DNA from 4 places in the Marinagarivorans cellulosilyticus genome. Region 4 is predicted to be linked to each of the others. Evidence: predicted binding sites of a transcription regulator. Region 4 holds the regulator's gene; each other region holds the start of a gene.
What was found. The regulator sigma-54, encoded in region 4, starts transcription at its own class of promoters, with help from an activator protein. The targets are predictions, from matches to a motif close to TGGCACANNNNTTGCNNT.
Positions count from the first base shown of each region.

Region 1: a site for sigma-54 is predicted at 1,782-1,799, ahead of MARGE09_RS07440 (DUF1328 domain-containing protein). Genes of this name have one in related genera too.
Region 2: a site for sigma-54 is predicted at 1,763-1,780, ahead of MARGE09_RS16400 (flagellar basal body-associated FliL family protein). Genes of this name have one in related genera too.
Region 3: a site for sigma-54 is predicted at 1,713-1,730, ahead of MARGE09_RS20565 (putative urea ABC transporter substrate-binding protein). Genes of this name have one in related genera too.

Region 1 is NZ_AP023086.1:1,871,649-1,874,785, forward strand. It holds gene MARGE09_RS07420 (AI-2E family transporter) at 1-158, opposite strand, end outside; gene MARGE09_RS07425 (hypothetical protein) at 264-545, opposite strand; gene MARGE09_RS07430 (hypothetical protein) at 532-999, opposite strand; gene MARGE09_RS07435 (hypothetical protein) at 1,004-1,306, opposite strand; gene MARGE09_RS07440 (DUF1328 domain-containing protein) at 1,816-2,058, shown strand; gene MARGE09_RS07445 (mechanosensitive ion channel family protein) at 2,120-3,137, shown strand, end outside.
Region 2 is NZ_AP023086.1:4,029,751-4,032,887, reverse strand. It holds gene MARGE09_RS16410 (Hpt domain-containing protein) at 1-108, shown strand, start outside; gene MARGE09_RS16405 (flagellar hook-length control protein FliK) at 318-1,670, shown strand; gene MARGE09_RS16400 (flagellar basal body-associated FliL family protein) at 1,828-2,337, shown strand; gene fliM (flagellar motor switch protein FliM) at 2,347-3,137, shown strand, end outside.
Region 3 is NZ_AP023086.1:5,047,013-5,050,149, reverse strand. It holds gene MARGE09_RS20570 (ISAs1 family transposase) at 1-511, opposite strand, end outside; gene MARGE09_RS20565 (putative urea ABC transporter substrate-binding protein) at 522-1,496, opposite strand; guanidine-I (ykkC/yxkD leader) riboswitch at 1,562-1,661, opposite strand; gene MARGE09_RS20560 (hypothetical protein) at 1,976-2,356, opposite strand; gene MARGE09_RS20555 (VanZ family protein) at 2,492-3,137, opposite strand, start outside.
Region 4 is NZ_AP023086.1:2,343,706-2,346,842, forward strand. It holds gene rapZ (RNase adapter RapZ) at 1-330, opposite strand, end outside; gene MARGE09_RS09230 (PTS sugar transporter subunit IIA) at 454-915, opposite strand; gene MARGE09_RS09235 (RNA polymerase factor sigma-54) at 951-2,477, opposite strand; gene lptB (LPS export ABC transporter ATP-binding protein) at 2,648-3,137, opposite strand, start outside.

The DNA of each region.
Region 1 (3,137 bases), 470 kb from region 4:
TAGAAGGTGGCCAATAAAATAAGTAGCCCGGATAGCCAAACAGAGCGGTAACTATTTGATAGCAGTTGTTTCGAAACCAGTGCTTTTAGCGAAGTAGACTGAGGGGACTCTAAGCGTGGCTCCTCGCTAGAGTGTGCAAGCTGGCCTTTAGGGATCATGCGTATTGCCTCGAGAGCTTTTTAAGCGTACTTGGGAGGTTGCCCTTAGCGAGATGTTAGCCACCTGCGGGACCTTGCTTGGCGCTAATTAATAACGTATTGCTTTTAGCCCGACGAAAGCGAAACGCCATTGATGCGCCGTGCCATAAGCATTATGTGTGCGGCTGTTTTCCCGCTAATTTTTTGACTAACAACACCGGCCAAAAAAGCGCCGCCGACTCTAAGCCCTAAGCGTAACGAAGGGTGATTTTTGGGTTTGCGATAAGCTTTTAATATGGCCAGGCTATTAAGGGCTTCACCTTCTAGCGCATCGAGCTTGGCGTGTAGTTCGCTGTCCTGCGTATGGTGATTTATAAAGCTTTTTAAGCATTGTTTAGGGCTTCGCATTGAGTGACTCCTTAGCGGTTGTTAGCAAGGCCTTAGTGCGTTGCATGTTAAAGCGTTGTTGTAATGCGGCAATGCGCGCCGCGCAAACCCCCAAACCAATTACTTGCAGAATAATACTTGCGGTTATTGCCAAGGCCACAGATTGCGTTGCGCTATAGGCTAGCCAACCTGCTAGGCCTACTATGGTCATCCATGTTGCTAATGCTAATTGCCACATGGATAACCACAATATAACTAGACTGGGCAAGCCTGCTAGCGCATGCCCAGCTTCTTGCATTGCCATTTGGGTGGCCGCTCTTGCAAATCGCAGGCCTTCTGTCGCGGCTTGGGTAATGGAATTTAACTCCTCCTGAATCAAACCGGTAAAATCTGCATCGGGCGAGCCGTTGGACTCACCCGCATGCGCTTTTTGTGAGGCGCTGGTAGGCTCCTCGGTATGTTCAGTATTTATCATGACTTTACTTCTTTAATAGGCCAGTCAATACAACACCGGCGGCAAAGGCTAGACCCATGCTTGTATAAGGGCGTTCTTTTACCCAGCCATCTGCCTGATTAGATGCTGCATAAGCTTTTTCTTTACCTTGTGCAATGGCCTCACGAGCGGCTACCGAGGAGCTTGAAGTTAATGTGCTTGCGGCCGCTTTCACACTGTTGGCTGCACCCTGCATATGCTGAAACGCATCGCTGAGTGAGTCGTTAGCGGTTACATCTGCGTCACTGGTTGCTGTATTACTTTTTGTTTTAGAAGCTGTAGTAGCCATAATATTTCTCTCTCTATTAGGTTTGTTAGTGGTTTCGTTAATCATCGCCTAGATTAATACGCTTCTTGTTGTGTTCTTTGTTGTGCGCTCGATGGCTAATCAACATACCGCAAGAAACCTGCACAGAAGCTTTTTGATGCTAGGTAATAGAGGTTATTCAATCGCCGTGCCAGTTTGCTTAAAGCTAAGTGATAGGCTAATGCCATTTTTAGTTTTAGCCTTATATATCAGTTGTTTTCTTAAAAAAATGGCAGCCGTTACTTGGGTAGAGTGCTCCAATTTCTTAGCGCGTTTGTTTTTAAATATGACTAAAAACCTAAAAGCGTGTAGTTATTACAAAGTTATTCCTGTGCTTTGTAATAACTACCTAATTTGAAGTTTTATTCTCTACCGGTAGATGTAGATAGTCCGTAGCAATGTTCTATTTACCTTATTCTTACAGTGTTTTTGTCATATTTATCGCTAATACTATTTTTGGCATAGCTTTCGCTAGGTAGGTAATAACTGTGATGCATTGTCTTAAGGCTAGCATGCAGCTAATTAATACGGCGCAATTAACAACGCCTTTTATTATTGGGGAGAAAACAATGCTTTATTATTCAATTGTATTTTTCATTGTGGCTTTAGTTGCTGCTGTACTGGGTTTTGGTGGTATTGCTGGCGCTGCAACAGGTATTGCAAAAATTTTATTTTTTGTATTTTTAGTGATCTTTTTAATTACATTGGTTTTGGGGCGAAAGCCGAAAATATGATTTGAGCTTATTACTCGATTGTTTTTCTGTTTTTTTTATTATCTGGTGGTAGGGGGAGGGTATGTTTTTTCTAAATAGCGGAGCGTTATCGCGTAGCTTAACGGCAGTATCAATGGCGAAATGTGTAGTTTTTTTCGCCTTGATCATTAGTTGTTGTGGTTGGGCTGATACCGCTGTTGCGCAAATTCTGCCAATTCCCCAAACTTCAGAAGTTAAAGATGAGGCTGAAAATTCTGAAGCAGAAGGCTCGGGTTCAACCGAGAGTGACTCTTTATTAGATATTTCAGATACTATTTCTGTCGATGAGCTAGCCAATTCTTGGACTGGCGCCTTAGATGGTTGGATTGATGGCTCGGGGTTAAATCAGGGGGCGGTGCAAAAAACAATATTCACTGTGCTATTGATTGCGCTCGGCGTGCTTCTTTTTTGGCTATTAAAGTTGCTGTTGAGCAAGCTAGAAGGTAAAGCTAAATCTGCGTTGCGAAAAGCGGCGCTGCCTGCGTCTAAAGCACATTTCTACTTTAATTTAATTCGTGCCTTGGTTGCTACTTTTATAATTTTTTCTGCATTGGTTGGGGTTGCGCTGGTGTGGGAGCTTCCGGTTGATGATTGGCTTGCTAAGCCTGCGGTTACATCGTTGATGGGGACTTTGGCCACTCTATTTATTATTATCTTTTTAGGTTCTGTTTTTATGGAGTTGGCAGTCTCGCTTGTTGAACGCGCATTTAGGCGCTGGGGCGGCCACCATACTTCACGTGTTGATACGCTATTGCCAATTGCAAAAAATGTTGTCTACATTACTTTTTTAGTGATTTTTATATTGATGGCATTATCAGAAGTGGGTATTAACGTTATGCCATTGTTAGCGGGGGCTGGAGTGGTTGGTTTTGCCGTAGGTTTTGGCGCGCAAACCCTAATTAAAGATTTGCTAACTGGCTTTATTATAATATTGGAAGACCTTATTCAGGTTGGTGATGTGGTGCGCCTTTCTGGCCGGGCAGGCTTGGTCGAAAAAATCACAATACGCAAGGTTCAACTTCGAGATCTGTCTGGTATTGTCTATACGGTGCCATTTAGTG
Region 2 (3,137 bases), 1.7 Mb from region 4:
GCAATGGGACATGCGCAAAACCTTGCCGGTGCCGAACCAATATTTTCCGCTGTTGTGAAAGAATTTTCCGCTGTTTGCCAAGCTTTGCAAGATTTTAGCGTTGCCTAATTGTCGGTTGCGCATTCCCTCTGTTGATAAGCCCAGGTACGCCAAAAAACTGACTTCAAACAGTTTTTTGGCTGTATTTACAGCTTTCGTTATATCCATAGTGTGCGCAATAAAGCTATAAACCTTGCGCTGTAATCTTTTGTTAACCATTGGCGTAGTTTCTGCATTCTCTTAGTTTTGATACAAGACTTAATCTGCAGGACGAAATAATGACGACTCATGCCTCTGCTTTAAACATGCTAGATAAGCCTGTTGCTAATCACGCGCCTAAAAAGCAAAACGCCAGTCGCGAAGCTGCATCCGCGGATGGTCGCGCTGGACAAAGCTCCGCTAGTGATACTCAACAAGCGCAGGATGCAAAAGACTTTAAAAAAGCGATGGCTAGGGCGGCACAAAAAAATAGTCAAGGCGATGAGGGTAAGGTCAATAATGATAAAAATACATCTACTGAGAACCCCATAGCGACAAACGAGCCCTCTGCACAAGTGATCGGCCCTGAGGCCGTGCTGGCGCCGGCGCCAGACATGGCTGGTGAATTACTGCCTATTGAAGAGCCTAGTTTTCTGACTGAAGGGGAAGTCAAGCCGCTTACTTCTCCTGTGCAAGCAGAGGGGCTTAAGCCTCAAGAGTTGTTATCTGGCGCGGGCGAGGCGCCAGAGGTCGGCGCGGAGATGGGGCCGAATGCGGCGCTTGATCTACAAAAGGTCGATTTGCCGCTACAAGCGAAGCTAACGGAGTCGCCGGCTTCGGAAGGTAAAGTGGAAGCGCTGGCCAGTATGCCGATAAAAGGTTTTGCGCTAAAGAATGCGACACCTGAGGTTGCTGTGAGCGGCGATGACGAGTTAAGCTCGACTTCAGCATCGGTTGTGATGTTAGGTAAGTCTACTCTTCCTACCGGTACTCCGCAAAGCGGGGGCGGTATGTTGTCGTCAATGAATAATGGACAGTTAACTCAGGCATTATCCAATAAATTCATGGCGCAAGGCTCTGGCGTGATTGCCGCTAAAGCGGGTGCTTCAGAAGCGCTAATGCCCGAAAAAGGTTTTAGTTTTCAGCAAAATTATTCATTACAAGAAGAGCAAGATTTTAAGCCTGCGTTACCCGCGACAGAGCTTTCACCAAAAGCGCCTTTGCCAGCAGTGGATCGTGTTTTTGTTTCGGCTAATGTACGTTTTGGCTCGCCGGCTTGGGCTGGCCAAATTGCGGAACGTTCAGCCAATTTGGCTTCGCAAAATATTAAGCAAGCTGAAATACAGTTAAACCCGCAGGATATGGGACCGATAAACGTCAAAATATCAATGGCCAATGAGCAAGCGACGGTTACATTTTCGGCGCAAAATGCGGCTGTCCGCGAAGCTCTAGATTCCACTTTGCAGCGCTTAAAAGACTCGTTTGATGAGGAGGGGTTAGATCTTGTGCAAGCGGATGTGACTGATCAGCAAGCTTCTGATAGTGATGATTCGCAAACTTATGGTGGCGAACCCCAAGGAGGCCCAGAGGAGGCTCAGCCCGAGCAGCATGTTGTGCATGTTCCTCGTTCGGCTGTAGATCACTTTGTATAGCAACTAAAAAATGTGACGAAAAAGGCTGCGTATATCGCGGCCTTTTTTGTGCCTCTGTGTTAACAACTTTATGTGTGTCTTTAATAGTTATGTGGCCCTTTTTTTGCTCCGTCATTAATTAATTGATAAAAAATTTAATAAACGACGAGTTTTTGACATGGCTGAAGAGGAAGAAAGCGGTGCCGAAGCGCCAGCTGGCGGCGGCAAAAAGAAGCTGATTCTATTGGTTCTATTGGCTTTACTACTGGTTGGTGGTTCAGTCGGGGGAACTATTTTTGCCCTTAAATTGATGACTCCTCCGGCAGAAGAAATGCCAGCTGAGGAAGCGGTTGTTGAGGACGTCAAAGAACCGGCGATTTACTACCCGATTAAACCGGCCATTATTGCTAACTTCGGTTACAAGGGGCGGCAGCGTTATGCTCAGGTCGACGTTACTTTATTAATCCGTGACGAAAGTGTCATTTCCGCTATCGAGCTTCATGCGCCTCTAATTACCAATGCGTTGGTGTTAACGATTGGTGGTCAAATGTATAACGAATTGCAAACGGCTGAAGGAAAAGAATTGCTTCGTCAGCAGTGCTTGCAAGAACTGCAGAAAATTCTAGAGAAAGAAATCGGCAAGCCAAGTATCGAGCAGGTTTTATTTACCAACTTTGTAATGCAGTAGGGTAAAGGGATGCAAGATTTATTATCACAAGATGAGATCGATGCCTTACTTCACGGTGTTGATGATGGCGATGTCGAAACGGAGGACGACAGTGATCCCCTTGCGGTCAGTAATTATGACTTAACAAGTCAGGACCGTATTGTTCGTGGGCGAATGCCTACGTTAGAAATGATTAATGAGCGTTTTGCACGTTATACCCGAATAAGCATGTTTAATTTACTGCGTCGTACTGCAGATGTTTCTGTTGGGGGGATTCAAATTCAAAAGTTCGGCGAATATGTCCATACCCTTTATGTGCCGACCAGTTTGAATATGATCAAGTTTCGGCCTTTACGTGGTACAGCTTTGGTCATTCTTGATGCAAAACTTGTTTTTAAATTAGTTGACAATTTTTTTGGTGGTGATGGTAGACATGCCAAAATTGAAGGGCGTGAATTTACACCCACAGAATTACGTGTTGTGCAGATGGTATTGGAGCAGGCTTTTATTGATCTAAAAGAAGCTTGGCGCGCAGTAAAGGTAATTGATTTTGAATATATTAATTCAGAAGTTAATCCCTCGATGGCCAATATTGTTAGTCCGAGCGAAGTGGTTGTGGTCAGTACTTTTCATGTTGAGCTCGACGGCGGCGGCGGAGAACTTCACATTACGATGCCGTATTCGATGGTCGAGCCAATTAGAGAAATTCTTGATGCTGGTTTGCAATCGGATACCGACGAAAGAGACGACCGCTGGATAAATGCGTTACGTGAGGATGTGATGGATGCGGAAGTTGAACTTGAGTGCGACATTGCCCGTCG
Region 3 (3,137 bases), 2.6 Mb from region 4:
TTTTTACTTGGCAGCCCATTGCATCCGTTGTAACAATGGCACCGTTAATATCGATTAGATCAAGCACCAAAGGAATCGTTTGTATTTCATTTGATTTGTCTTTAGTTTTTAGCGCCGTCAACGTTACCCCTTGTTTTTTTGACCAAGCACTTACCATGTGAATGGTATCTAGAGCGCTATGCCTTGTACCTCTCATAGTCTTGCCGTCAATCGAAATAATATCCCCTTCACCTGCCTCTTGAATGAATGCTTCGAAGCCTTTTATTAACTCCTCTGTATTTATTGAGCAAATGAAAAAACGTAGCGTTTCAACACAAGGTATTGAGTCTAAAGTGACAAAACGCTGGAGCCATTCATGCTTTAGCTTGGCAAATTCAACCATAGCTTCTGGGGTGTCATATCCACTGATGGTTGAGGAAAATATGATCAGCAGGAGGCTCGATAACGCGTATTTCTTGTTTTTATCTTGTCTCGGATCAGTAATATGAGCCGTACATTCGTCTAAGGTCACTCAATTCTCGCTAAAGGTTATAAAAACGAGCAAATCTTAGACAATGCGGTTGATTATTACTAGGGGGCCCTGCTAGCAACCCGTGATCGAACGAAAATTCTGCCACGCTTTTCATGGTATTAAGTAAGGCTTTGCTGTTAGTTAACTCCAGTGCTTGCTCGGGGGTGTAAAACATTTTGGTGCTGGCAAGCTGCGCATCGTAACCGGCTAAGTCGGTGCCAGAAGCTTGTGCCATGTAGGTGCGCGCAGCAATACCACTTTTATCGTCGGCGGCCATTAAGCCCATAATTTCGTACCAAGCACCGACTAAAGCTTTACCCAATTTAGGGTTGGCTTTTAGCGTTTTGGTATTCACCACTAATAAGTCAATAATTTCACCGGGAATTTGTGACGAATCGAAAACCTTAGTGCTTTTAGGCATGCTGGTTATTTCGCTGAGTAGTGGGTTCCAGGTGGATACAGCCGTGACATCTTTGGTGCCGTAAACCGCTACCATATCGGCATCGGAGGTGTTCATCACTTTAATGTCTGCTTCACTCATACCTACAGTATCTAATGCGCGGGCGAGCAAGTAATGGGACACGCTAAGTTCTACCAAATTGACCGTTTGGCCTTTTATTTCCTTAAGTTTGGTTTTACCTTTTAACACGACACCATCGTTGCCGTTGGAAAAGTCGCCAACAACCAGTGCCGTGCTATCCACGCCGCCAGCTGCAGGAATAGTTAGCGCATCCATATTGGTCATGGTGCAGGCATCAAAACCGCCGGTGGTGTATTGGTTAATGGATTCGACGTAGTCATTAATTTGCACCACATCAATTTCGATGTCGTATTTATCGGCCCACTTTTTAACAATGCCAGTCTCGGCGCCATAGGCCCACGGCATCCAGCCTACATAGATGGACCAGCAGATTTTAAATTTATCGGCAGCAAAGGTATTACTCGAAAAAAGTAGAACAAAAAGCAGGAGGGATAATCGTTTCATGGTGGACACCTTTCAGTTTTAGTTTACACTTGGACATGGAGTACCCTGGCAATATCGCCATCTGGTTCTCCCGGGCTTTTATCCCGCCGTGTAACCTTAAACTTCAAGGTTGAGTGCTCTCGGACCAGCGCTGCCATAGCAGCCGGAACCCTAGCGCTCTATTGATTCAAATTGTTGTATTCGACTTTGAGATACAAGGGTACGAATAACAGAACTAAAGCAGTATGCGTACCAGATTCTACTGAATTGCATTAATGCCTTAATAAACAGAAGTTTAATGAACCCCATTACAGAAGGCTAGCGAAATATCACTTTGCTTTACGTTCACAAAGGGTGCAAGGCTTAGGCTATTTATTGATGCCTGCACTATTGTGCTGCTTTTATTTTTTAACCGAGGTGCTTCGGTAGTAGCGGCTTAGCGCACTCCCCACTTTAGCTGGGTGTAACTGGATGTGCGCTATTGCTGTACTTTTTTGGGCTTAGAATTTGTTTAACAGCGCCTTGCCGTCTTCCTTAAGTTCTTCGGCTTTATCTGTTGTATCTTCATAGCCCTCTTGTGTTGCATCGGCTACATCACTTGCGGCCTCTTTTGCGCTTTCGATGCCCGCTTCGGTTTTATTTTTAATATCGCTAGCAACTTTTTTTGTTTTATCTATGCCTTCATCAAGGCTTTCTTTTGCTGCTTCGACAACCTCGGTTGAGCTCTCTTTAATGTTATCTAAAGTTTGCTGTGTTGTTTCGCTCACGTTATCTAACATTCTATTATCTTCTGGTGCTTCTTGTTTGGAGCAGCCGGTACAGATGGTAAATACAGCCGCGATGCTGAGCGAAAGGACAGAATTTTTAACAGTAATATTCATGTTGTGTAATACCTATATTTTAGAAATTAATTTAGCAGCGCACGAATGTGCGCAATGTATGGCACCATAGTGGCACGCTACTGTTGGCTTATTCAATTCTAGAGCATCATATTTAACGTGATTTTACAGTTGCCATTACCGTAGCCGAATATTATCCAAATACAGCTCGCCAGCATCTTTGGGCGCTGGTTTGTAGTAAATGAGTGTTTTAGCGGCTGTTAAATCAACGTTTTTTGCCACAACCTCTAAAGAAATACATACGGTGTTTGCGCCGGGTTTTAGCGCTGCCGTGCTGTCGAATTTGTCGCTTTTATGGGGGAAGTTGGCATCGTGAATATGGATGCCTATTTGGCTGTCGAATAAATAGGGCCAATAGAGTTCTGCGCATAGCTCTTTATAGCCTGCCCAGCTGGCAAAAGCATTTTGTATACCTATGCCAGGATAAGGCGCTGCAGGGTAGTTTAAGAGGCCAAATTCAGAGTTGTTGTTAGGCCACAGTGAATTTTTTGGCATATGGGGTTTGAGTGTTTTGAAGCGCCCTTGGTTAAACCCCAGCGCCCATGGGCAAGGGCCATCAAAGTTACACACTATAGGGAGCTGCTTGTGGAGCAGGTGCGAATGGTAGCTGACCCACAATGGATTAATAAAGGCAAACATCATTAATGCGCAGGCAATGGCGGCTAACGATGCTCGCTTTTGCTGCCAGGCGCAGTACAGTAGTGAGCCAACACCAATGCCGATGCTATCCAAAAAAACATCATACACGCTGGCAGATCGGCCG
Region 4 (3,137 bases):
AGAGAGCGGGTGTTTGCGTCGTGTTTCGCTAAAGCGTTTAAGTAATACGGTATTGCTGGCGTCTAGGAAGATGGTGGTAAATTGTGAGGCCTCGAGCTGGCAGGCCTGGATAATGCTTGGGTATCGGCTTAAATCTCCACCAATATTGCGGGCATCAATACCTACGGCTAAAAACAATTTACCGTTATCCACGCTTTTCATTTGAGTGATTAATGCGGGTAGTAAGCTCACTGGCAGGTTGTCGATACAGGTATAGCCGCAATCTTCCAAAAGCTGTAAAGCCGTTGATTTGCCTGAGCCAGAGCGCCCGCTAACAACAACAAACTGCATGGTAACCTCCTCGTGAAATAATGGTAAACATGAAAATAGTCTGGCGCCACGGTTGGTCAATTAATTTTTTGCTTCACAGTGTAGAGTACAATTATGACCTTCAGGTGCCCTATAGCCGTTCTTTTAACTTTCTTTGAATGGCGCGACGGCTGCAGTGTATAGGGCATTATTGCTACCGGCACCGCGTAATGTTTTTGCGTAATCGGTGCCTTGCAGTGCCTCAGCCAGCGCAGCTAAATTTTGTAAATGATCGTTGTCTGCGTCCTCTGGGACTAGCATGGCAAAGATCAAATCAACCGGTGTGTTATCTACCGAGTCGAAATCAATGGCGTTATTGAGCGTCATTACGGCACAAATAGAAACGCCACCGGTTGGAAAACGGCAATGAGGGATGGCAATACCCTCGCCAATGCCGGTCGAGCCAAGCCTTTCTCGTGTAATTAATTGTTGGAACAAATCATCTGCTTTTAACGCAGGTACACTGCTGGATATTAATTCAGCCAGCGCCTCAAGGGCGCGCTTTTTACTGGTACATTCGGTGCCGCACAGTACACGGTTCGCCGATAGCATTTTCTCTAGTGGCATAGATAACTCAGCCTTATAGCACTTAAAGCCAACTATTATACAAGTTGCTTGCGCTCGTTCGAGGGTGGAATTTGTAATGATTCTCGGTATTTTGCAATGGTTCGTCGCGCAACCTTAATACCTTGATCGGCCAGTAATTCTGTAATTTTAGAGTCGCTTAAGGGTTTTCGGGTATTTTCGGCAGCGACTAATTTTTTAATAATGGCGCGAATGGCTGTAGATGAGCACTCGCCGCCGGATTCGGTTGCCACGTGGCTGGAAAAAAAGTATTTAAGCTCGAAAATACCTTGCGGAGTGTGCATGTATTTTTGTGTTGTTACGCGTGAAATTGTCGATTCATGCATTTCGACCATTTCGGCAACGTCATGCAAAACCATTGGCTTCATGCCTTCGGCACCATGCTCCAAGAAGCCCTGCTGGCGTTCGACAATACAAGTGGCAACCTTAAGCAGTGTTTCGTTGCGGCTTTGTAGGCTTTTTAAAAACCAGCGCGCTTCTTGTAGGTTGTCTTTTAAATAGGTGTTGTCGCTGCTGCTATCGGCACGCTTAACCAGTGAGGCGTAATCAGAGTTGATTTTTAATTTTGGCGCAATGTCTGGGTTAAGTTGCACTTGCCAGCGGTTATTAGCCTTTGTAACAAATACATCGGGTACGACATATTCAGTGCTTGATTCGCTGATGGCGTCGCCGGGTTTGGGGTTTAAGCTTTGAATTAAAGCAATAGCGGCTTGAAGCTCGGGTTCTTTGACTTTGAGCTTGCGCATTAATTGTTTGAAGTCGCGGCTGCCGAGTAGCGGCAGGTAATCGGCGACGAGCGCTTTGGCTGTGGCAAAGCCGGGGGTGGATTCCGGTAGTTGTAACAGTTGTAGGTACAGGCATTCGCTAATGTTACGGCTGGCAACCCCTGGTGGGTCAAACTGCTGTACGCGGCGCAATACGGCGGCGACTTCGTCGTCTTCAAGGTCGGGGAAGACTTTCTGCATGCCCTCGAAGATGTCGTCCAAGGTTTGGCTTAGCATGCCAGAAGGTTCGACTGCATCAATAATCGCGGTTGCAATCTCGCGGTCGGTATCGCTCATGGGCGTGAGGTTTAGTTGCCACATCAGGTGGTCTTGTAAGGTTTCGGCGCTGGCGTTGCGCGAGTCGTAATCGAAATCTTCGTTTTCGGGGCGCGATAGGCCGCTGCCACTCGAGCCGCTTTGGTAGATGTCGTCCCAGCTGGTATCAACCGCTAAATCTGTGGGGATATTTTCGCTCCAATCGTCGCTGGCGGCAGGCTCGTTGGCATCATTGGTATTTTCTGGACTTGTTTCGGCAGCTTTTACAGGCGTCTCGCTATCGGCGGGTAATTCTGATTGCGCATTGCTTGCGCGTTCGGCATCGCCGCTGCTATCGCTAGCACCACTGTCTTCAGTGACTTCTAGCATCGGGTTATTTTCAAGAGCTTCTTGAATTTCGTTTTGCAGATCGAGAGTCGAAAGTTGCAATAGGCGTATTGCCTGCTGCAACTGAGGCGTCATGGTCAGCTGAGTGCCGAGTTTGAGTTGCAAAGAGTGCTTCATCGAAGAATAAATCCATCAAGTTTTTTGCTCTGCACAAATTGAGAGCGTCTTAAAGTGATTGTAGTCATCCCTGCGATGTACTGCAATGGCCTGTAAAAGCAAACTTTAGGCCATATCGAAAAAATCTAATGGTTGCGTGCTAGCGCTCAAATCGTCTAATGAATATTGACTTAAAGCTTGAAGTCTTGCCCAAGGTAGACTTCCTTGACTTTCTCGTTTTCCAAGACCGTATCCGGCGACCCGGAAGCAATAATGTGGCCTTCACCTACGATGTAGGCTTGTTCGCAAATATCCAGTGTTTCGCGAACGTTGTGATCGGTAATTAGCACGCCTATACCTCGGTCCCGAAGGTGCGAAACAATATGCTTAATGTCGGAAACCGAAATAGGGTCTACTCCGGCAAAAGGTTCATCGAGCAAAATAAATTTTGGGTCGGCCGCTAAAGAGCGGGCGATTTCAACGCGGCGGCGCTCTCCACCGGACAGGGCCATGCCGAGGCTGTCTTTGATGTGGGTAATATGGAACTCTTCTAAGAGTTTATTGGCTTCTGCAATGCGGTCTTTGCGCTTGAGGTCTTTGCGGGTTTCTAAAATAGCTAGCAGGTTTTCGGTGACGGTCAGCTTCCTAAAAACGGAGGCCTCTTGTGGTAGGTAGCCTAAG